3 regions of the Anoxybacillus sp. PDR2 genome follow, and region 2 is predicted to be linked to each of the others. Evidence: riboswitches for the same ligand, from Rfam matches in the RefSeq annotation. Region 2 holds a riboswitch; each other region holds the start of a gene.
What was found. Region 2 has a riboswitch for cobalamin ahead of metE (5-methyltetrahydropteroyltriglutamate--homocysteine S-methyltransferase). Riboswitches for the same ligand answer to the same signal wherever they lie in the genome.

Region 1 (7,882 bases), 110 kb from region 2:
CCATCATTCATCACTTCAGCTGGTGTTTTGCGATTATCATCCAGCTCAAATACTTTCTGCGCAATAAATTTGCTATAAAAACGATAAGCCACTGCATATACACACACCGCTGCCACAATGAGCCAAATCGCATTAATCGTTTCGCCGCGGTGCAGAGCCAATACCGCAAAGCCAATGGCTCCAATGATCGAAATCAATCCCCAAATCACGATTGATTTAACCGCTTTCAAAATCCTCTCCCCCTTTGCACTAAAAAATTATACTCTACTCACAGCGATTATACTAACTATTCTGAAAAGTTACCCAAATATTTTCTTAACATGAACAAAACTAGACATAACATGTCAAATTACACACCTAACATGCACCATTTTCAAATTCCCGATCTCAATAGGAACAAAATGTATATTTTCAATAAAATGTAATTATATAAACTGTAAAAAGCGGAAATGATAAAAATAAGGCAGGGCTCTTTTTCTATATACGAGGCGATATAGGATATAGTCGATGATCAACAAATAAAATCCATTAGTAAAGGGTTAAGAAAACGTGAAAGCAATTGAACGGTTGTTATGGAGTATTGCTTTACCAGGATTCGGACAGCTTTTGAATCAAAAGTATTTCAAAGGAACCATCTTTATTTTATTAGAATTTATTGTAAACTCTCAATCCCGATTTAATGAAGCCATTCGCCTGAGCTTTTTGGGAAAAACAATCGAAGCAACCCAAGTCATTGATTTTCAATGGCTTATGTTTTATCCGTGTTTGTATTTTTTTGCAATGTGGGATGCTTATAAAGATGCTGACGGTGGTCGCTCTCCTTACGCTTTTCTTCCATTCGTTTTTTCAGCTTATTTTGTCACAGTTGGACTGATGTACTCTTCCCGCGTTACCATCTTCGGCATTTTTTTTGGACCAATTTGGCTGCCAATGCTCTCAGTTATTCCTGGTGTGCTCACCGGTTTACTGATTCGCTCGCTGCTTATTAAATTTCTCCCACTTCAAAAATAAACGCGCCGATCGAGCGCGTTTTTTATTTTTCCACTTCAGAAATATTATAGTTGAATTTTCCATTGATTTATTATATGATGATACCAGTGCAACTAACAAACACAATATATTGTATCGAAGAATAAAAACAAAACTATATATAGTAGAACAAACCACAAGTAAAGGTGTCCCTTAGGACTTAATAGGGAATCTGGTGTAAATCCAGAACTGCCCCCGCAACTGTATGTGCGGACGAAATGGAAGCTCCACTGTATACGAAAGCTTATACGGCGCGTATACGGGAAGGATCCAAAGTAGGAAGAAGCACAAGTCAGGAGACCTGCCTTGCTTGTTTCGTTTCACATTCTTCGGGGAGGGAGAAGATGAAGCGATGGTTTAAGAAGGGAAGTTTTATTCCTTTTTATACTATCGTTTCATCCACTCAATCCGGAGTGGATTTTTTTATTGGAAAGAGGAGGAGCCGATAATGACGTTTACTTTTCAAACCGTTTCTCAAGAAGAATTGATTGCCTGGATTCATGATCTTACAAATGAATTTCCTCATCTAGACACATCCGAATATATCAAGCGTGTGCTTCGCATGATTCAAAACAAAGACACTGCGTCCTTCGAACAAATGGCAAATGATTGCATTCTTGAGGGACTTTCATATATTAGCGAAGCAGAACCAGACTGGACCTTTGTTTGCGCCCGCATTTATTTACAGAAGCTTTATCACGAAGCAGCTCAAAATCGCGGTTATCATCCAAAAGAACGCTACGGTGATTTTTACGAGCTGGTCGCTTCTCTCGTTTCCAAGGGAGTTTACAACCATTCTTTGCTTGATGATTATGAAAAAGAAGAAATTAAAGAGATTGGAGCGATCATCAATCCAGAAAAAGACAAGCTATTTACCTATATCGGTCTCCGCACGCTTGCAGATCGCTATCTTGCCCGTGATTATGAAAGAAATTTATATGAACTGCCGCAAGAGCGCTTTCTCATCATCGCGATGACATTGATGGCCAAAGAGCCAAAAACGCAGCGACTTGCCTTTATCCGAGAAGCATACTGGGCATTAAGCAATTTATATATGACGGTTGCCACTCCGACTTTAGCCAATGCAGGAAAAAACTATGGTCAGCTATCAAGCTGCTTTATCGATACGATTGATGACAGCCTGCAAGGTATTTACGACAGCAATACCGATATTGCTAACCTTTCCAAGGCAGGGGGCGGCATTGGCGTCTATCTCGGAAAGATTCGCAGCCGCGGCAGCGATATTAAAGGATTTAAAGGGATTTCATCCGGCGTGATTCCATGGATGAAGCAATTGAATAACACCGCTGTCAGCGTCGATCAGCTTGGCCAAAGAAAAGGAGCCATCTCTGTCTACTTAGACGTGTGGCATAAAGATATTTTTGCTTTTTTAGATGCCAAATTAAACAATGGCGATGAACGGATGAGGACACACGATTTATTCACAGGCGTTTGCATCCCTGATTTATTTATGGAGCAAGTAGAAAAACGCGGAGATTGGTATTTATTTGATCCACACGAAATACGACAAATCATGGGATTCAGTCTAGAAGACTTTTATGATGAAGAAAAAGGGGACGGCAGTTTTCGTCAAAAATATTGGGAATGCGTTCAAGAAAAGCGCCTTTCAAAAGAGAGAGTTCCAGCTATTGAAATTATGAAAAGCATTATGCGCAGCCAGCTAGAATCAGGCACACCATTTATGTTTTATCGCGATGAAGTGAATCGAAAAAATCCGAACTCACATCTCGGCATGATTTATTGTAGCAACCTTTGCACTGAAATTGCCCAAAATCAAAGCCCGACCGTGATGGAAAAACAATATGTAAAAGATGGGAAAATCATCATTGAAAAAATCCCTGGCGATTTTGTCGTCTGCAACCTATCATCGATCAATTTAGCTAAAGCCGTTATGGACGATGTGCTTGAACGGCTCGTCCCTATTCAAATGCGCATGCTTGATAACGTGATTGACTTAAACCAAATCCCTGTTTTGCAGGCACAGTTGACAAATCAAAAATATCGGGCTGTCGGACTAGGCACATTTGGATGGCATCATTTGCTCGCTTTAAAAGGCATTCGCTGGGAATCAGAAGAGGCCGTTTATTATGCGGACGAGCTTTATGAACAAATTGCTTATCTCACTATTCAAGCAAGCATGGAGCTTGCTCAAGAAAAAGGCAGTTACCCAGCGTTTTCTGGATCTGATTGGCAGACAGGGGCCTATTTCGATAAACGTGGCTACAACACTTCCAAATGGATTCATCTGAAAGAAAACGTAGCTAAACATGGAATGCGCAACGGCTATGTGATGGCGATTGCTCCCAATGCTTCGACATCGATTATTGCCGGCAGTACCGCCAGCATTGATCCGATCTTTTTGAAGATGTATGCCGAAGAAAAAAAAGATTATAAGATTCCAGTTACAGCGCCAGACTTAAACGAAAAAACAACTTGGTACTATAAATCAGCCTATCATATTGACCAGTATTGGAGCATTCAACAAAACGCGATGCGACAGCGCCATATTGACCAATCCATCTCATTCAATTTTTACGTAATGAACACCATTAAAGCAAAGGATTTATTAGCCCTTCATCTTGCCGCTTGGAAATCCGGTTTAAAAACAACCTATTATGTTCGTTCAACATCAAGCAACATTGAAGAATGTGAATCATGCGCAAGTTAATATAAGGAGGAGTTATGATGACATCTGCTTTAACGAAACGAATCATTATGGACCCTGAAGCGCCCAACCGTTCCACGCGAATCATCAACGGACGATGCTCGAATGTGCTCAATTGGGACGATATTGCCTATCCTTGGGCATATGCTAAATATAAACGAATGCTCGCCAATTTTTGGACACCATTTGAAATTAATATGTCCCAAGATGTCAAGCAATTTCCATTATTAACCGCACGTGAACAGGATGCTTTTTTAAAAATTATCGGCCTGCTAGCCTTACTTGACAGCATCCAAACAGATTATGCAGGAAAGGTTGCTGATTACATTACCGACTCAAGCATCAACGCGCTGATGATCATGCTGGCTCAACAGGAGGTCATTCATAATCATTCTTATTCTTACGTACTTTCTAGCCTCGTTCCAAAACAAAAGCAAGATGAGGTATTTGAATTTTGGCGAAATGAGCCTATATTGCGGAAAAGAAACGATTTTGTCACAAACGGATATAAAGAATTTGCCGAGCAGCCAAATGTAGAAAATTTATTAAAATCCATTGTCTATGATGTCATTTTAGAAGGCTTATTCTTCTATTCCGGCTTTGCTTTCTTTTATAACTTGGCACGCAATCAAAAAATGGTGGCCACAAGCACTATGATTAATTATATTAATCGCGATGAACATATCCATGTCGACTTATTCGCAAAAATATTCCAAGAGGTTCTGCGCGAATATCCAGAATATCGGACAGATGACTTAGCGGCATTTGTTCAGCAAACCTTTATTCAAGCGGCCGAATTAGAAATCGAATGGGCGAGCTTCATGATCGGCCATGATATTGAAGGCATTCATCTTGAGGATTTACATGATTACATTAAATTTTATGCGAATGTCCGCTGCCACCAGCTTGGCTTCGAGCGTCCATTTGAAGGCTATCGGACAAATCCGCTCCGCTGGATTAAAGCCTATGAAGAAGTAGATCTAGGCAAATCCGACTTTTTTGAACAAAAATCGCGACAATATACAAAAGTGAATGTCGATAATGGCTTCGATGAGCTCTAACAAAGCATCCGCCAATCATTCATGGCCGATGAGCCGGCAAACAAAATCCATTAAACATCCCGTCATTTCTATTTCTGCATCAGAAGGACTGAAAAACGCTTGGCAGACAAGAAACACAGCCGAACGCAAACACAAATCAAACCAAGGCGTTCACGAATAGACAAATAAAGCCTCCCTGCCGGATAAAAGCGTTTCGGCAACAGTCTAAAGCCGCCAATCATTGATTGGCGGCTTTAGCTTCCCCTTTATTATTTTCTTTTCCCTTTTTGATCATGCCAGCGCAAACGACTCCAGCAACGACAAGCAGCTCAAAACCATATTTAATCACAGGATTAGCAAAGTATCCTTTTAAAAACGGCTCATCAACAATCATCTTTGAAGCGGTCCACGCAAGAATGGCACCACCGATTGTAATAATGATTGGAAAACGCTCCACCCATTTCAAAATAAGGGTACTGCCCCACACAACGACTGGAACCGAAATGAGCAATCCCAAAACGACTAATAAAAAGCTACCATGCGCAGCTCCTGCTACTGCTAATACGTTGTCTAAACCCATTAACGCATCAGCGATAATAATGGTTCGAATCGCCTCCCACATGCTTTTCCCTGCCTGCACTTCATGCCCTTTTTCTTCCACCAATAGCTTATAGGCAATCCAGATGAGTAAAACTCCACCGACTAGCAGCAAACCTGGAATTTTTAATAACCATACAACAGCCAGGGTTGCCACGGCGCGAATGACAATCGCTCCAACCGTCCCCCATAGAATCGTTTGCTTTTGTTGCTGTTTTGGCAAATTGCGTGCCGCCAGCCCGATTACAATCGCATTATCTCCAGCTAATACTAAGTCGATAATGATAATAGATAAAAGAGCGGACCAAAACTCCATTGAAAATAACTCCATTTAGCATTTCCTCCTTCCATTACACTCCGTATTTACGCTTTAAGTGATGTGGCGATGCTTCTATCATTTTCTGCAAAATCCACATAAAAATTGCCACATCATCAAAAATACCAAAAATACCTAACCAATCAGGGAGCAGATCAAACGGAAAAACAAAGTAGGCAAATATGATCAGCACATATGTCATCTTTTTAGAAAGCGGTATTTCATGAGAACAAAAAAATCCAACTAAAAATGGGATCAAGCGATAAGTGTGAAAAAGCAATCTCGCTTTTTTCCAGGCTTTTCTCATTCTCTTCCTCCTTTCTTCATGTAATGAAAAAAGACCTTTACCGTTATGGTAAAGGCCTTCTATCAAAACAGACCTTTACCATCGTTCGGTAAAGGTCTTGCTAACAACATCACCGTTGCCAACAAAGCCGAGGGTATATGCCACCCTGAACTGACGACTTTGCTGTAAAAGCTACTCCCCTTTTACGCGCATTTTTCCTATATGCTTACACCCTTATAATAGTCGATTGGCTATAGACTGTCAATATGTACTTGGCTCAGTTAGCATTTTTTGGACAAATTGCTTGCCAAACTGTTTGCAACTCTCCCTTTCTTCACTAGTCGGTGCCAATTCAATCTTTAATCCTTCCAGCACAACAGCTGCCCCTAATTCCTGTAATTTTTCCACTAAAATATCAACCGCGGCTCCGTATTTTTCATAGCCGGAATCACACGAGCCAAATACAGCTGCTTTTTTTCCTGATAAATGAATGGAATCCATTTCATCATAAAAATCAAGAAAATCGTCCGGCAGCTCTCCATCTCCCCATGTATATGCTCCCAATAAAATGCCATCATACGCTTCCAGCTCATCTGCGCTCGCATCCAGCACCTCTTTTACCTCCACTTCTATTCCCTCTTCTTGAATTCCTTCTAAGATGGCATTTGCTATTTCCTCTGTATTTCCTGTCATGCTTGTATACACCATGATTACCTTCATCATGACAATCTCCTTTTCTAAAAACGAATGATAATCATTATCAATAATCATTCTATTTGATAAAGATTATCATTGTCAATTATATTTTTTTATTTCGGTTCAATGAAAATTCGTTTCCACAAAGTAAGGGAGGCTCTATCAATAAATCCATGCTGGTTTTCCGATATTCACTAACCGTTTCGATGATTCTTTCGGTTCATTAAAACGGCTTTCTTATAGCAATTTTTCAACCCGAACGCCTTAACAAAATAAAAAAGCAGGTAGCCTCTGCTTTTTTATTCCTATTTTCAACATCATGCTTTCTGGACTCTTAATTGAATTCGATTTCCAAACGGATCGACTGTTACTGCTTCTGTTCCTGTCCATTCAACTTTAGCCCCTATTGCTTTCAAGCTTTCAATCGCCTTTTCAAGCTCCTTTTCATGCGGAAAAACGATAGAAAACAAGCGCAAACCAAGCGCGTTTTCCGGCGGTTTCGGAGCTCCTACACCTATCCATGTATTCAATCCAATATGGTGATGGTACCCTCCAGCTGAAACGAATAATGCATGATTGTCCATGCGAATTGTAATATCAAATCCTAAACCTTGGTGATAAAATTGTTCTGCTTCATGCATATGGGCAACATGTAAATGAATATGACCCATTTTCGTTTTTGGCGGCAATCCTGTCCAAGGAGCGTGATCTGCCTCTGCTAGCAATCCCTCTACATCAAGTGACTCGGTCACCCCTTTGTATTCGCCGTTTTCTGCTTTTTCCCATTGCTCTCTTGGCCTATCAGCATAAATTTCAATGCCATTTCCATCTGGATCAGCCAAATACACCGCCTCGCTGAATTGATGATCTGATGCGCCTTGCAGCGGATAACCTACCTTCAGCAAATGAAGCAGCACACGTGCTAGGGTAGAACGATCGGGAACTAAAATGGCAAAATGATATAAGCCCGTCGTTCGCGGCGGTTTCCTTACTGTATCGCTGCTTTCCTCCAATACAATAAGCCGCGTGATCCCGTCAGCTGTTAGCACCGCTAAGTTTCCTTTCTGCTCTAATAGTTGAAGCCCTATCCATTTCGTATAGAAATGAATGGAGCGATCGAGCTTTGCGACACGTAAATGAACATGGCCAATCTCTACTTTCGGATGAATCGTAGATCTCATGAATGAAGACTCCTTTGATTTATTTTAATTTAATAATATTTAAATTCGAGA
Region 2 (7,882 bases):
TGCCCGTTCAATCGTTTGCTCAATTCCTTCGACGGCATACGCATCGGTGCGAGCCACGACCACAAGTGAAGGGGCTACTTCCTTCAACACTTTAATTTTTTGTACCATCTCTTCTGGAGAAACGAGCTTCTTACCGTTCAAATGGCCGCATTTTTTTGGCAGTTCCTGATCTTCGATTTGCACGGCAGCCACACGTGCTTCCACCATTTCTTTTGCTGTGCGTGCCGTGTTAAGAATGCCGCCAAACCCTGTATCAATATCCACTAGCAACGGCAAATTGGTCGCACGAACTAGCTCTCGTGCTCGCTGTGCCACTTCTTCTGAAGTAATAATGCCTAAATCAGGAAGCCCACGGCTGGCGGTAAACGCTGCTCCTGATAAATAAAGAGCTTGAAAGCCGACTTTTCTGGCAATAAGGGCCGCCATTCCGTCATGAGCGCCTGGAATTTGCAAAATTTCTGGAGCGTTCATTAAATAGCGAAATCGTTCGGCAAGTTCGTGTTGTGTTGATTCACGTTCGACAATCCAAACCAAAGGAGCTCCCTCCCTTTCCTATGAGTTTTCCAAGGCATAAGCATTCATTTTCTCCTAGCTTCAAGAGAAACCTGCTTTAGTATTTTTAAATGATTAAATGACAAATAAATCGACAAATTCATGTACAGGGGTAGCTGCGAGCCGGTCTTGATCGAGAGAAATGTCTAAGATGCGGTCAATCTGTTTTTTTGGAAAACGTGTTTCAAGGTTTTTCGTGTATTTTTCTAATAATTTAGGGATTGCTTCCTGGCGGCGGAAACGATGTCCGATCGGATATTCGCGGACGATTTGCCTTGTTTCGCTGCCATTCTGAAAGCGAATTTGTACGGCGTTAGCAATCGAACGCTTTTCTGGATCAAGATAGTCACGGCTGTATTGTTTATTTTCGATAACGGTCATTTTCTCGCGAAGCGCATCGATTCTTGGATCTTGCGCGATTTCGTCTTCATAGTGATCAGCCGTTAAATCTCCGTAGATAAGACCGACCGCTGTGATGTATTGAAGGCAATGGTCGCGATCAGCTGGATTATGCAATGGCCCGATTTTATCAATAATGCGGATAGCTGATTCATGGGTTGTAATGATAATCTCCTCAATTTCGTCCAGGCGATCCTTCACTTCAGGATGGAGCTCAATGGCGCACTCGACTGCTGTTTGGGCATGGAACTCAGCAGGATAAGAAATTTTGAAAAGAACATTCTCCATTACATATGATCCAAGAGAACGAGCAAGCTTCAACTTTTGCCCTTTGAATAGCACATCTTCAAATCCCCAATTTGGTGCGGAAAGAGCGGTTGGATATCCCATTTCACCTGTTAATGACATGAGTGCAAGACGAACAGCGCGACTTGTTGCATCTCCAGCAGCCCACGATTTTCGCGATCCTGTATTTGGGGCGTGACGATATGTACGCAGGCTGGAGTTATCGAGCCAAGCATTCGATAGGGCATTGATTATTTCTTCGCGCCCCCCGCCGAAAAGCTTGGTGACAACAGCTGTCGACGCCACTTTAACGAAGAGTACATGGTCTAATCCTACGCGATTTAAACTATTTTCCAGTGCAAGCACTCCTTGAATTTCATGGGCCTGAATCATCGCTTTCAGCACATCGCTCATGTTCAGCGGCTTTTTTCCTTGCGAAATATTGCGGCGGCTTACATAATCGGCAGCGGCTAAGATGCCTCCGAGATTATCAGAAGGGTGTCCCCATTCCGCAGCTAGCCATGTATCATTATAGTCAAGCCAGCGAATCATGCAGCCGATATTAAATGCGCCTTGGACGGGATCAAGAACAAAAGAAGTTCCGGGAATGCGGCAGCCGTTAGGAACGACGGTCCCTGGCACAATGGGGCCTAACAGTTTTGTGCATTCCGGATAGCGGAGCGCAAGAATGCCGCAGCCTAACGTGTCCAATAGGACATAGCGGGCTGTTTCGAATGCTTCATGACTTTCGATTTTTCCATGAAGAACATAATCCGCAATTTGAACGAGCAATTCGTCTGTTTGTTGTTTTTCATTATTTTTTATTAAAACTTCACTCATGAATCTCTTCCTTTCTAGACTCCATTTATATTATGATAAAAAGAAGAGGAATTGCTGGCCCCAATTCCTCTTCGGGTGAGCGTTTAATCTGCTTTTTCAGTTCACTTGCAGGTGGCGCTCTCCGACATATTTGACGCGAGGGCGGTATAGCCGGTTATTGTTATGCTGTTCAATCACGTGGGCGCAAAGGCCGGCGGTTCGGGCACTAAAGAAAATCGGTGTGTAAAGCTCAATTGGAATACCAAGCAAATAATAGACAGGAGCAGCATAGTAATCTAGATTTGGATAGAGTCCTTTTTCTTCTCTCATAATTGTTTCTCCCGCCTCGCACATTTCGAGCAGAGTCGTGTCGCCGCGGACTTCGCTAAGCTCTTGAAGCGCCTTTTTCATAAGCAAGGCTCGTGGATCCATCTTTTTCATGTATACGCGATGACCAAATCCCATAATTCGTTCCTTATTGGCTAGCTTTTGATAGAGCAGCTGTTTGTATTTTTCTGGCGATTCTGCTTCTTTGAGCATATACATCACGGCCTCGTTGGCTCCTCCATGAAGATGCCCCTTTAACGATGACACAGCCCCTGTCAATGCTCCGTACAAATCGGCGTGGGTGGAGGAAATGACGCGCGCTGTAAATGTCGAGTTTGGCAGCTCATGCTCAATATAAGCGATGAGCGAACGGTCAAATATTTCCACTTCCAGCTCGCTTGGTTGCTTCCCTGTCAGCATATATAGAAAATTGGCGCTGTAAGAGAGTTCTTGGTGCGATGGAACGACTGGCTGGTTATGCAACAAGCGATGGCTGCTTGCAATAATGGCAGGTACTTGAGCCAAAAGCTTAATCGCTTTTTCTTTATTAGCCGCTTCTGTTCGTTCATCGAGATGTGGGTCAAAGCTGGCTAAAACGGAAATACCGGTTCGCAGTGCATCCATCGGATGGGTAGTTTGCGGCAGCTGCTTCAAAATTTTCACCAGTTCTTGCGGCAGTGTTCTTTGTGTGTGAAGCTGCATTTCAAAGCGCTCTTTTTCTGGCTGTGACGGTAGTTTTCCTTCAATAAGCAGATGTGCTGCCTCGGTATATGTTTTGGTTTCTGCAAGCTTGATCAGATCATATCCCCGGATGACGATTTCTTCATTCTCCACATCAAGAAATGAAATTTTCGTTTCAGCCGCTATGATTTCTTCTAATCCTGGACGAAATTCCAAAAAGATCCCTCCTTAATTTAAAATCATTTGCTTTCGTCTGCCGCCTCCTTGCTGAAAACAAGTTCTTGTCGTATTTCTTGATATGCTTGCTGCAAATTAGCACGGCATGATGGCTGTTCTGACAAAGGGAGGCGGACGGCAATTTCCGATTGATAATGATCGTACAGATCCATTAAAGAAACGGGTGGATGTATTGTAAAATTGTTCATGACCGTTTGCTTAAACGCTTCCAAAAAATATTGCTTTGTTCCGAATGTGTTGTGCATGATGTCTGTCCTTTCGTTCTCAAGTTCCAATACGATTCGAATGATGGACATGCGCTTGAAGCAAATAAAAAAAGCATCTTCGCAAATGAAGATGCTGAAAAAGCGCATACGATTCCCTATGAAAAACATATACAAAAAAACATATATTTTTTCCGCTTCCTCAACACCCCCTATCCTCGTAGGTTTTTGGTGTGGACCGAATCAGGCAGGTCTCCTGGCTTATGTTCATCGCTTCCTAGCCCCTTCCCGTTGATATGTCAAGCATTCAACAGTGGTTTTGGCAGGTTGCTCCCATTTACAGTTGCGGGACAGCGTCGGATTTGCACCGAACTTCCCTTTTAAACCGGTCAAGCGCTCTTTTGCTTACCGATACCTGATCCTAACCAAAGTTATTCAATTTTCAAGTTCACTATATCATATTTTTTCTGAGACGAAAACAAAAAAATTCTTAACTTTCTAACAGGTGGCCTGGGCTGCTTCCGACAGTGTTCGATCATGAAAGTTATCTAGATATAACTTAAGGATGAAAAATGAGAAGGTGATGCTCCGATTTCGACGGTTGAGCATTCGAACAACACGGTCTACAGCTTATTGGTTGATACTTGTTACGCTTTGAAACTGGAATGCTCTTTTTGAATGGTTAATCTTAATAAAAGCGATCGACTTCTGTCGAAATTAGATTTGCGCCATGAATCAGAAGACTTAATCTCCTTGACAATTTTTTCGAAGAATGATAGGGTTATTGTAAAATTTTTCTGATACTTCATGACAGGCTTAGAATGGAGGTTTGAAGCGTTTTTTTCTTGGCGAACAAGAAAATAAATGTGGGAACAGGTTCCAAAGGTGAGTCAAGACTAAATGGCCCAGTCCAAGGCTCCCTGCGGATGAAAAGGGAAGACCGGTGAGATTCCGGCACGGTCCCGCCACTGTAATAGAGGAGCTTTCCGCTTTACTGCCACTGATCAAAGATTGGGAAGGCGAGCGGAAAGCAATGATCCTTAAGTCAGGAGACCTGCCTGTTCTGACAACACTGCTTTTACCTACGGAGGATAGGGAGGTGTTCATCATGGACAAAGGGATTAATCCTTTTTTATGGCATTTCTAGCTTCCGTTGGAGCGTTAGGAATGCTTTTTTTTTATTCGGAAAAAGAAACATGACGTCAAATCGCGGTGAATGCGGGGAGATGTGAGGAGAAGAGCAACTCAGCTGGAAGGATGAACGGGAAACCGAGCCATCGAATGGACAACATAGATTTCCTATCAGGCAAGTCCCGCCTAAAGATCAGGTAGAGAGTGGAAAAACGATAAAAATAAAATGATAGGAGAGAGTGAGGAAATGAAATCAAGCAATCTTGGCTATCCACGTATTGGGGAAAAACGAGAGTGGAAAAAAGCATTAGAATCTTTCTGGAATGGAGAGATAGACGAAAAAATTTTTTTGGACACGATGCAGTCCATTCGTCTAAACCATATCAAAAAGCAGCGGGAAATAGGGATTGATCTTGTGCCGGTTGGCGACTTTACCCTTTATGATCATATGCTTGATACAGCGGCTATGTTTGGTTTCATTCCTGAACGTTTCGATTATCAGGGGGGAGAGGTTCCTCTCTCAGTTTATTTCGCGATGGCGCGCGGCAATGAAAAAGCACCAGCATGCGAAATGACGAAATGGTTTAACACCAATTATCATTACATTGTTCCAGAATGGAGCAAGGAACAAAGCTCCCGCCTGCATATAACAGAAAACAAACCATTAAAGGATTTTCGGGAAGCGAAGGAGAAATTAGGAGTTGAAGGAAAACCTGTTTTGATCGGACCTTATACGTTTATGAAGCTTTCCAAAGGCTATGATGAAAAGCAATTTTCCTATTTTCTATCATTGCTGCTTCCGCTTTATGAGCAAATACTAAAGGAGCTGGAGCGCGAGGGGGTAAAATGGATACAGATTGATGAACCCATTCTTGCTACTTCCTTAACCAAAAAAGAGATGGAGGAATTTGTATCTGTTTATGAGCGGTTGCCTCAAGCTGCTCCTAACTTAAAGATGATGTTGCAGACATACTTTGAGGCAGTAGACTGGTATGAAGAACTAATCAAGCTTCCTGTTAGCGGGATTGGCCTTGATTTTGTTTATGGCCTAGAGAAAAATTTGCGCCATTTATCGAAGAGCGGTTTTCCAGAAGATAAAGTGCTAGCGGCAGGGGTGATTGATGGACGCAATATTTGGCGGACCGACCTGTCGGCAGCCAGCCGTCTCGTGGAAAAAATTTTGCATTCTGTCCCATCTGAACGGTTATGGCTGCAGCCATCAAATAGCTTGCTGCATGTCCCTGTTACGACAACATACGAAAAAACATTGCCTTTGAACTTGCAGCAGATGCTGGCATTTGCTGATGAAAAGCTGGAGGAGCTTGTGTATTTAACAGAACGATTCATCGATGGCGAAGGAAAGCGCGCTCATTATTATGCTCAAAATCAACAAGCGCTTCATTTATGGAAAAAGGATGCTTCAAGATATAATGCGAACGTGCACAAGGAGTGCGAGAACCTAACGAAGGCGCAGCTTGAGAGAGCATCATCCTATTTGGTACGGCAAAAGAAGCAGCAAGAAATAAGCCAGCTTCCAATATTGCCAACGACGACAATTGGCAGTTTTCCACAGACAGCAGAAGTGCGGAAAGCGCGCCAAAAGCTCAAAAAAGGCGAGTGGAGCCAGCCGCAATATGAGCGCTTTATTGAAGCGGAAATTAAGAGATGGATCGATATTCAAGAAAAAATAGGATTAGATGTTTTGGTGCACGGTGAATTTGAAAGAACCGATATGGTCGAATTTTTTGCCGAAAAATTAGGGGGTTTTGCCTTTACTGAAAATGGATGGGTGCAATCATATGGTTCGCGCTGCGTTCGCCCGCCGATTATATACGGCGATGTCGAATTTTTGCAGCCGATGACGGTTAAGGAAAGTGTATACGCACAATCGTTAACAGAAAAAATAGTCAAAGGAATGCTCACAGGTCCTGTCACTATTTTAAATTGGTCATTTGTTCGTGATGATCTGCCTCGACATAAAGTAGCGGAGCAAATTGCCCTTGCGTTGCGAAACGAAATCAAAGCACTAGAGGAATCAGGAATTTCAGTCATTCAAGTGGATGAGCCCGCTTTGCTTGAGGGACTTCCTCTAAAAGAAGAAAAGAAGCAGGAATATTTAGAGTGGGCTGTACGGATGTTTCGTGTAGCCACTTCCATTGTAAAGGATGAGACGCAAATTCATACTCATATGTGCTATTGTGATTTTTCGTCTTATCTGCCTGTCATCAATCAAATGGATGCAGATGTAATTTCAATTGAAACATCCAGAAGCCATGGTGAAATGATTTCTGTTTTTGCAAAAGAAACATATCCGAAAGGAATTGGATTAGGCGTTTATGATATTCATAGTCCGCGAGTTCCGTCTGTAGCGGAAATGGCGGAAATGATTGAAAGATCTCTGCAAGTCTTGAACCCGGAACAATTTTGGGTCAATCCCGATTGCGGGCTAAAAACGCGGAAAGAACAAGAGACAGTAGCCTCTTTAAAAAATATGGTGGCTGCTGCCAAGTTGGTGCGTGCGAGATTGCTGGAAGAGAAAAAAGAATGGGAGGAAGGAAAACGCTATGACGCAGTCAAAACGAGCAAGTGAGTCACGGACACTATTAACCGATTTAGTGCTCCCATCAGATACGAACCATCATCATACTATTTTTGGCGGAAAAGTTATGGCATATATTGATAAAATTGCTTGTATTGCGGCGATGAGGCATTGCCGGAAGCCAGTGGTGACAGCTTCAAGCGATTCTGTAGATTTTCTTGCTCCGATCAAGGCAGGAGAAGCCATTTATTTAGAGGCCTATGTAACATGGGCCCATCGAACATCAATGGAAGTATTTGTGAAAGTAGAGGCGGAAAATTTATTGACAGGAGAAAGGAGAGTAACAGCTCATGCCTATTTAACATTTGTTGCGTTAGATGAATCAGGAAAACCAACTTCTGTGCCAGCCGTGATCCCAGAAACAGAAGAGGAAAAACAGCAATACAGGGATGCGGAGGAACGGTATATGTTAAGGAAGAAAAGAAAGCAGAGATGGAAAATGTAAGTGAAAAAGGTGTGTCGTTCAGCAGTCAACCGTTTATAGCCTTATATCCCATCTGGATGCACAAAATAGAGCCGATTTCGTTTCGGCTCTATCTTTTTGTTTTATGAAATAAATCTCAGTTTCTGTTATTTATCATTTTCCTCTATATGAGGATAATCATCTTATTGACATGTTAACATTGGCATAGATACGGGGGATGCTTTT
Region 3 (7,882 bases), 1.1 Mb from region 2:
TTCCAAACGGAAGCAAGCAGCGGAATGCCGAGACGGTATTCTTGCAGTACGCTCGGCCGTGCAAACAGCTCTTGCGGTTCCCCGTGCATCACAATTTGCCCATCATGCATCACAAAGACGATGTCAGCCCATTTCAAAACAAAGTCAAAATCGTGAGTCGCAATGAATACCGTTGTTCCTGCTTGATGAATATCATTGATTTTTTCTACCAATCGCTCTGTTTGTAAGAGATCCAAATAGGCTGTCGGTTCATCTAACACTAGCAAATGCGGCCTCATGGCCATCACCGAAGCAAGAGTCAGCCATTTTTTTTGGCCGAGACTTAAATGGTGGACAGGCTTGTCCATCCATGATTGCAGGCCAAATTCACGAACCGTTCTGTCGATTTCCTGATTGATTTCTGCTTCATGTAGCCCCAGCTGATGCAAGCCAAAGGCTAATTCATCTCTCACAACAGGAGCCAAAAGCTGATGTTCTGGATTTTGAAAAACAATGCCTACCTCTCGGCGCCATTGTTGAATCGTTTGGCGCCGGTCATCCATTTTTTGCTCTTTCCAATAGATGCATCCGCGATTGGGGCGCAACAGCCCGTTCATATGCAAAAATAACGTCGTTTTCCCACAGCCATTATGGCCAATAAGCGCATATTTTTTCCCTCTGAAAATCTGAAGAGACACTCCCTTCAGCACTTCTTGGCCATGAGGATATTGGTAATACACCTCTTCTAATCTCAACATCTTTTTTTCCTCTCAATCATCTCATCCATATGAGTACCCCCATTCCGGCAATCGCCTCTACAATATAGCGCTTGCTCCATACACCACACGTTTCGTTTTGAATATAGACAAGCTCATCGGAAAACCCGCGCGCCCGTAATGCGAGCAATAAAGCATGGTAAGCGTCCCATATTTTTTGCCAAAGCTGAAAAATAAGCATGGCGCCATGCCGCCAATGACTGCCGCCGTTGCGGGCTTTCATCGCTGTATATAATTCCTCCGCCGCCTGCTCAAACACAAAGACAAATCGATACATAAAAAATAGTAATTCAATCATAACAGATGGTATTTTCAGTTTTTTTAATACATAGAGCAACTCTGGAAACGGCGTTGTTACTAAAAGGAAAAATAAGCACGACCATGCTGCAATGGAGCGCAGCGATACATCGATTGCTGCCGGAATATTTCCTCGATTCACGGATATGTGCCATGAATCAAGGGAAATAAGCAAAATCGGCCAGCTAATTAAAAGGAAAAGGATGACCATTCCCAACGTTTTTACATATACTTTCCAAGAAACACCTGCATACCCAATCGTCCATATGGCTAGCCAGAAAATAATAAAAAGATGCGTTCCTCTGCTTCCTACCATAGTGTTCAAAAGCAAGAGAAAAGAGAATAAAGTCTTTTGTTCAGGCCGCAGACAGCGCAGACGATTATGATAGGCAATCATGTCAAAATGCCGAATCATTCCGCTTCATCTCTTCGACCGGCTCGACCTTTATAAACGCCGATAATATAGCCAATCACCCCGGCGCCAAGCGCGGCTTGCAAAGAAAATAACAATGTTTCCACTTCCCCACCCGGCGGTGAAAAGATCGTCTCAAACCAAGGCTTATAATCCGGGACGATCGTTTGAATCGCTTTTTCCGCTTGATCATCTGTACCGCCAAAATCCGAATTGCGAACCAATAGCAAGGGAGCGACAGCTAATACAAAAGCAAGAACAATAAGCAATAGATTTCGCTTCATCTGCTAGGCTCCTTTCTGAAGTTGATTCAGCTCTCGACTGCTGTAAGTAGATAAAAAGTTCCACACAACAACAGTCAGCAGCCCTTCGGTGATCGCGAGCGGTATTTGCGTAATCGCAAAAATTCCGGCAAATTTAAGAAATGAAGCTGCTACTCCTCCTGTTGTGTCGGGAAAAGCAAGCGCCAATTGCCATGATGTAACTACATATGTGGCCAAGTCAGAAAGAAAAGCGGCTAAAAAAATGACAAATCGCTGCGAAATGTTATACCTTTTTCCTAAACGATACACCCCGTATGCTACTAGCGGACCGCATACCGCCATGGACATCGCGTTCGCTCCTAATGTCGTCAATCCCCCATGCGCCAGTAGTAACGCTTGGAATAAAAGAACGATGCTCCCCATCACCGTCATCGTTAGCGGACCAAATAAAACGGCCCCGAGCCCGACTCCAGTCGGATGGGAGCTGCTGCCTGTCACCGATGGGATTTTTAACGCCGAAAGTACAAAGGTAAAAGCTCCTGAAAGCGCAATCAACAATTTTAATTCAGGATGGCGCTTTGCGATCTTCATCAGCGCTCGCACTCCGGCGATGAAAAACGGCAGAAAAACAATCCACCAAAATAGCGCCCATTTCACCGGCAAAAATCCTTCCATAATATGCATAGCATAGGCTGGTGTGCCGCTATTGACAGTAAAATAAACAACAAGGCCACATAGCAGCAGCAGAAACTTCCATTGCTTCATACCCTCTCCTCCTTGATGCTAGCTTTTTTAGTAATGCCAACCGCAGCTGTTGGATGGCACATCGATAATCCATCTTCTCCATACTGATAGGTGACGATATCTTTTAAAGGATCACCATCTTTTAAATGTGTTTGGACAAGCTCTCTTCCTTTATCCGGCGTCACCCCCTTGTACCAAACTCCTTGCGGATACACGATTACTACGCACGCATCATTACAGCGGCCATTGCAGCGCGTTCTCGTTGTGTGTACAGTGCTGTCCAATTCCAGCCGCGCAATTTCATCACGAATGGCGATTGTCACCTCCTCTCCGCCTTTTCGCATGCAGCTGCCGCCGTTACAGATCAATACGTGATGCTTTACTCCAGTTAAATTCCACGTTGTCACACCGATCCTCTCCTTTTTGATGAAATAAAAAAGCACCTCTATCGATAGAGGTGCAGAAAAATGCATACGGCCAATCACAAATGCATATGTATACCATTCCCCCGCACGTCTACCTATAATCCCGTAGGTATCCGGCCGAGCAAATAAGGCAGGTCTCCTGACTTAGAATCATCGCTTCATTGCGCCTTCCCGAAGTTTCCTTCAGTGACATGATGCAATGAAGCTCCTCATCACAGTGGCGGGTACCGTGACGGCTTTTCACCGTACTTCCCTTTTAAGCCTGTCCCAATAGAGAAAGGCACCTTACTTGCTTTAGCAAACGATTCAATGATTCAGTTGTTCCTCCACAATGATATGATGAATTTTCGAAAAAAGTCAACCATTTTTATTTTTCGAACAGTTTTGTTTTAGCGACAACAACTCCATCGCTATCAACATACACATGCGCGCCCGGCTCCCAATGTACGCCCCCGAATTCAAGAACGCGATCACGCGCCCCTTTCCCTTCTTTTTTGCTTTTGACAGGGCATGTCCCAAGAGCGATTACGCCAAGCGGCATTTGCGCAATTTCAGCTGAATCGCGAATGCAACCATGGACAATCACGCCTGCAAGTCCTCGTTCACAAGCGATTTGTGCCAGACGATCTCCGAGCAATGCACAATTTCGCGAACCTTTTCCATCAACAACTAACACCGTGCCTGCCGGAATGGTTTCTAGCGCTTCGCGAACGAGCACATTGTCCTCGAATACCTCAACAGTGGCAATCGGTCCGGAAAACTCTGTTTTTCCGCCATAAGAATGCAACGGTAATTGGCACACTTGCAGCTCCGACAAAAATTGATCACATAAATCTGCTGTCTTCATTTAATTTCCCTTCCCCCATTTTTCTTTGTCTATTAAATCCTTTTGACATTTTGAAAAAAAATCCTGCAAAATCCGTCAAAAAAAAACAGAGGAACGGTGAAATAAGAAGAACTAATATGGTTTCCCGCAAGTGTGGATGATCATTTTACTAAAAATATGGAATGATTGAGCTAGACACAAGCTTTTCTGCCATATGCATGCCCAGTCGGCAAGTCATTTGCTTGCCGACTACGGCAGAAAAGCTGGGAATCAAGTAATGCCAATGATTTTTATTGGATCATCAGCACACCGGATTGTTTACATAAAATTATTATCGTAACACATTCTAGTCGAGCCTCTGCAGGCAGTCCCTATATAAGCAGGTTTCGACAGCACGCTTTGGCGTGACCGAGACAAGTCAGCGGCCTATCCTCTAACCGTGGTTCTCCATTTTATACAGCACGAGAAATAAAACAAGTAATCCACCACCAGCGATTAGGTCAACAGCTAAAACCGTCCGGATTTATAAATTAAATATAACAGCCATAAAAACATCAAAGAGGCGATACCAAACCCAATCTCAATTACTGGAATTTTCCAAAGTAAAGTCGATTGCCTACCTAAAGAAGAGCCAATAATAATCCCTGCCATAATAATGCTGAAAGACAGCAGCACAATACTGAAGGATAAGCGATTACTAATTTGATCTAATTTTTTTAAAAAAAGCGGCCATTCAGGAATATCCATTTTCAAATGCAGCTTTCCTTGTTTAATAAATGCCGTTAACTCCTTCATGTTCTTAGGGAAGTCCAGCAACATTTCTCCATAATTGAACACGCGCTTCCACACTTCTTCGGTTAGATGTTTAGGATGCAAGCGCTCCTTTAATAGCTGGCGTCCAAATGGTTCAGCAATATTGAGAATGTTCAGCTCCGGATCTAACTGCTCTGCTACGCCTTCCACTGTTAGCAACGTCTTTCCCAGAAGGGTTAAATCCTTCGGAATGCGAATAGAGTGTTGAAAGGCAACATGAAACAAATCATGAAGCGCCTCGCCAAGACTGATTTGGCTGAGCGGAACATTGTAGTACTTCTCTCTTAATTGTTCGATATCCTCATGCAATCGCGATACATCGACATGCTCAGGAACAAGCCCCATTTGATACAGCGATTTAACGATCCCATCTGTATTATGACGCATTAAAGCAATCACTAACGAAGAAAAGTGATATTTCATATCTGGCGTCAGACGCCCGATCATCCCAAAATCAATAAAAGCGATCACCTCCCCCGGCAATACGAATAGATTGCCGGGATGAGGATCTCCATGGAAAAACCCTTCTCTTAAAATTTGTTGCAAAATTGCCTTGGTTAGACGTTCGGCCAAATGTTTCAAGTCATATCCGCTTTCCTTCAGCCGCTCCAACTCGTTAAGTTTGATTCCTTCCACATATTCCATCGTTAGCACTTTTTTGCTTGAATACTCCCAAAATACTTTTGGAACATAAATGCTAGGATCTTGTTTAAATTGCTGAAAAATTTTATCAGCATTCCTCGCTTCAATCGTATAATCAAGCTCGGCCCGAAGAGATTGCGAGAATTCTTCAACCATATCGCCGATTTGATATTGCGCAGCCCATGAAAGGCGGCGCTCAGCGAGAATCGCTAAATCTTGCAGAATTTCTAAATCCGTTTCAATCATATGGGCGATATTCGGGCGCTGAATTTTAACAGCGACTTGTTCTCCTGAATGCAAGATGGCTCGATGAACTTGTCCAATCGAAGCGGCCGCAATCGGAACCGCCTCGAACTGTTGAAACAATCGATCCACATCACTTCCTAATTCCTCTTGAACTGTTCGTGCGACTTCGGCAAATGAAAAAGAAGAAACTTGATCTTGCAGCTTTTCCAATTCCCGAATAATAGGGCCAGGAATTAAATCCGGACGCGTGCTCGCAATCTGCCCCAGCTTCACGAAAGTTGGACCCAACTCCTGTAAAACGAGCCTGATTCGTTCTCCAATTGTTTTTTCATTCTTTTCCTGCGCATCGAAAAATAATCTTTGTGGAAGAGAAAGAAACTGGGAAAACCCGATTTCCTCCGCTACGATCCCAAAGCCATGGCGAATCAAAGCGACAGCGATCTCCCGATAACGACTTACATGACGCATCCTTTTTCCGGCCATTGGTCTGTCTCCTTTTGCAGCTCCAAAATCTTTTTATTTACTCGTTTTTCTGCTCCAAGCGTTGAATTCGTTCTTCTAATTGGCGAATATCCTCTTTTGTAGCTAAATCAAGTTTATCAAGCATTTGTTTTAGCTGCTCACGCACAGCGCGTTGAAACTCCGCTTTCCCTTCTTCCTTTTGCCGAATCCATTGATCAATTACATCTTTTGACTCTTCTAAAGATAATTCTCCTCTTTTCACTAGCTCATCCACCAATTTCTCTGCTTGCTCTTTGCTGACAGACGCCAAACCAAGCCCAAACGCCAACATTTTTCTAATCATATCCATTCTTATCCTTCCTCCTTCATTATGTGTTTTTTACATCTTTTGCATTTCGTGTTTGTTAGCTTCAATGTACCTTTGAATTTCGCTCCTGTCAAACATCTGTGCCTTCTGTTCCACCATAAAATGACGTTGCTTTGAATCCATCATGCCCTTTAGCAATAGAAAAGTTCCGCCAAACGGGCTATAAACGCTGAATAAATCATCTGATTGAAGGAGTCGGCGGTTCGGTTCGTCCTTGTCACGCAAAGGCATGAAGCTCTTACACCAATAAGAGGGAGGAAACAAAAAGCGATATATGATAGGCTGCCCAAAGCCGTTGTTTTTTTCCTTTGCCCAGTACCCAGCATTGTCTTTTTTCTTAAAATCGCTTATAATTCGTCGAAATAGGGAGGAGGAAACGCTTTGTTTCAAGTCGTTGAATATAAACGAAATGATATGATGATTTCCACTAATCGTGCCCTCATTCAAATGGACCGCGTATGCGAGTTTCTGGCTCAGTCCTATTGGGCCAATCAAAGGGAACGAACAACGATTATCAAATCGATTGAACATTCGCTATGCTTTTCTCTTTTTCACGGCCAGACACAGATTGGATTTGCACGCGTGGTTACTGACGGAGCGACATTCGCCTATTTATGCGATGTTTTTATTGATGAAGCCTATCGCGGCAGAGAGCTTGGCAAGTGGCTGGTAGAATGTGTCCTGCAGCACCCGGATCTTCTCAATATCCGTCGCTTTTTATTAGTGACAAAGGATGCGCATGGTCTTTACCAGCCGTTCGGATTTGAAGTGCTGCATGAGCCAGATCAGTTTATGGAAATCTTTCGCCATTGCTAATGGTTGCTGCTTAAGTTTGCTTTCTACCCGGCACGTGCTCAGCTATGCCGGGTAGAAAAAGGAGCAAGCATTTTTTAATATTTTGCAATGAGCCTCCCCCACCTACAATCCGTTAAAGAGACGGGAGACTTCTTGGTGGATAATGTTAAAACAAAAAAGTAATTCTTTTTTCCTGCTCATTCCACACTAAATGGGCATTAAATGTTTTATCCCCTTTTTTAAATCCTTTGATTAAATCTGTCTTTCCGTGCTGCAGAAGCTTTTTTACATTCGTTTGTGAAATCTTTTTACCGAGAATCACCTTTGAGATCGTAAATGAGCATTTTGTTTTCGCATAATGCGCGCAGCCATAAAACTCTCCTTTATCAATGACTGTTCCGCCGCAATACTTGCATTGGCCGATCGGTTTGCCAAGCGTTGCTTTCGATGTTGTACGCTGAATAGAAGCGGTATCGAATCCTGAGAAATTCCAATCCTTCGCCATCGCTGTTGCATCTTCTATGATTTTTATCGACAGCTTTTTTACTTGTTCCATAAATAGGGAAGCAGAGGCTTTTCCTTCGCCAATCTCGCTTAAACGCTGCTCCCATTTTGCGGTCATTTCCGGCGAGGCTAAAATCTTATCCCCAATCGCTTCAATTAAAATTTTTGCTTTGTCAGTAGCATATACTTGATTTTTTTTCACTTCGATATACTTTCGGTTTTTCAACATCGTAATAATGCCAGCCCGTGTCGCTTCCGTACCGAGACCTTCCGTTTTAGCAAGCACTTTTTCCAATTCTTCGTTTTCTAAAAATTTCCCCGCTGTTTTCAT

Region 1: another riboswitch for cobalamin. It lies ahead of GRQ40_RS03515 (ribonucleoside-diphosphate reductase subunit alpha); the one in region 2 lies ahead of metE (5-methyltetrahydropteroyltriglutamate--homocysteine S-methyltransferase).
Region 3: another riboswitch for cobalamin. It lies ahead of GRQ40_RS08220 ((2Fe-2S) ferredoxin domain-containing protein); the one in region 2 lies ahead of metE (5-methyltetrahydropteroyltriglutamate--homocysteine S-methyltransferase).

What each region holds. Positions count from the first base shown of each region.
Region 1 is NZ_CP047158.1:713,509-721,390, reverse strand. Features, by position in the region: gene GRQ40_RS03525 (carbon starvation CstA family protein) at 1-230, opposite strand, end outside; gene GRQ40_RS03520 (hypothetical protein) at 550-1,011, shown strand; cobalamin riboswitch at 1,157-1,353, shown strand; gene GRQ40_RS03515 (ribonucleoside-diphosphate reductase subunit alpha) at 1,478-3,718, shown strand; gene GRQ40_RS03510 (ribonucleotide-diphosphate reductase subunit beta) at 3,736-4,776, shown strand; gene GRQ40_RS03505 (TerC family protein) at 4,994-5,683, opposite strand; gene GRQ40_RS03500 (YkvA family protein) at 5,703-5,975, opposite strand; gene GRQ40_RS03495 (flavodoxin) at 6,216-6,665, opposite strand; gene GRQ40_RS18920 (hypothetical protein) at 6,646-6,705, shown strand; gene GRQ40_RS03490 (VOC family protein) at 6,968-7,831, opposite strand.
Region 2 is NZ_CP047158.1:601,966-609,847, forward strand. Features, by position in the region: gene prpB (methylisocitrate lyase) at 1-534, opposite strand, end outside; gene GRQ40_RS02835 (bifunctional 2-methylcitrate dehydratase/aconitate hydratase) at 628-2,076, opposite strand; gene mmgD (citrate synthase) at 2,173-3,279, opposite strand; gene GRQ40_RS02845 (hypothetical protein) at 3,303-3,545, opposite strand; cobalamin riboswitch at 3,732-3,937, opposite strand; cobalamin riboswitch at 4,400-4,580, shown strand; gene metE (5-methyltetrahydropteroyltriglutamate--homocysteine S-methyltransferase) at 4,882-7,224, shown strand; gene GRQ40_RS02855 (acyl-CoA thioesterase) at 7,199-7,678, shown strand.
Region 3 is NZ_CP047158.1:1,713,208-1,721,089, reverse strand. Features, by position in the region: gene GRQ40_RS08240 (energy-coupling factor ABC transporter ATP-binding protein) at 1-737, opposite strand, end outside; gene cbiQ (cobalt ECF transporter T component CbiQ) at 754-1,467, opposite strand; gene GRQ40_RS08230 (energy-coupling factor ABC transporter substrate-binding protein) at 1,464-1,748, opposite strand; gene GRQ40_RS08225 (energy-coupling factor ABC transporter permease) at 1,752-2,492, opposite strand; gene GRQ40_RS08220 ((2Fe-2S) ferredoxin domain-containing protein) at 2,489-2,878, opposite strand; cobalamin riboswitch at 3,008-3,199, opposite strand; gene rraA (ribonuclease E activity regulator RraA) at 3,264-3,743, opposite strand; gene ubiB (2-polyprenylphenol 6-hydroxylase) at 4,230-5,906, opposite strand; gene GRQ40_RS08205 (phasin family protein) at 5,944-6,234, opposite strand; gene GRQ40_RS08200 (GNAT family N-acetyltransferase) at 6,634-7,068, shown strand; gene GRQ40_RS08195 (DNA topoisomerase III) at 7,214-7,882, opposite strand, start outside.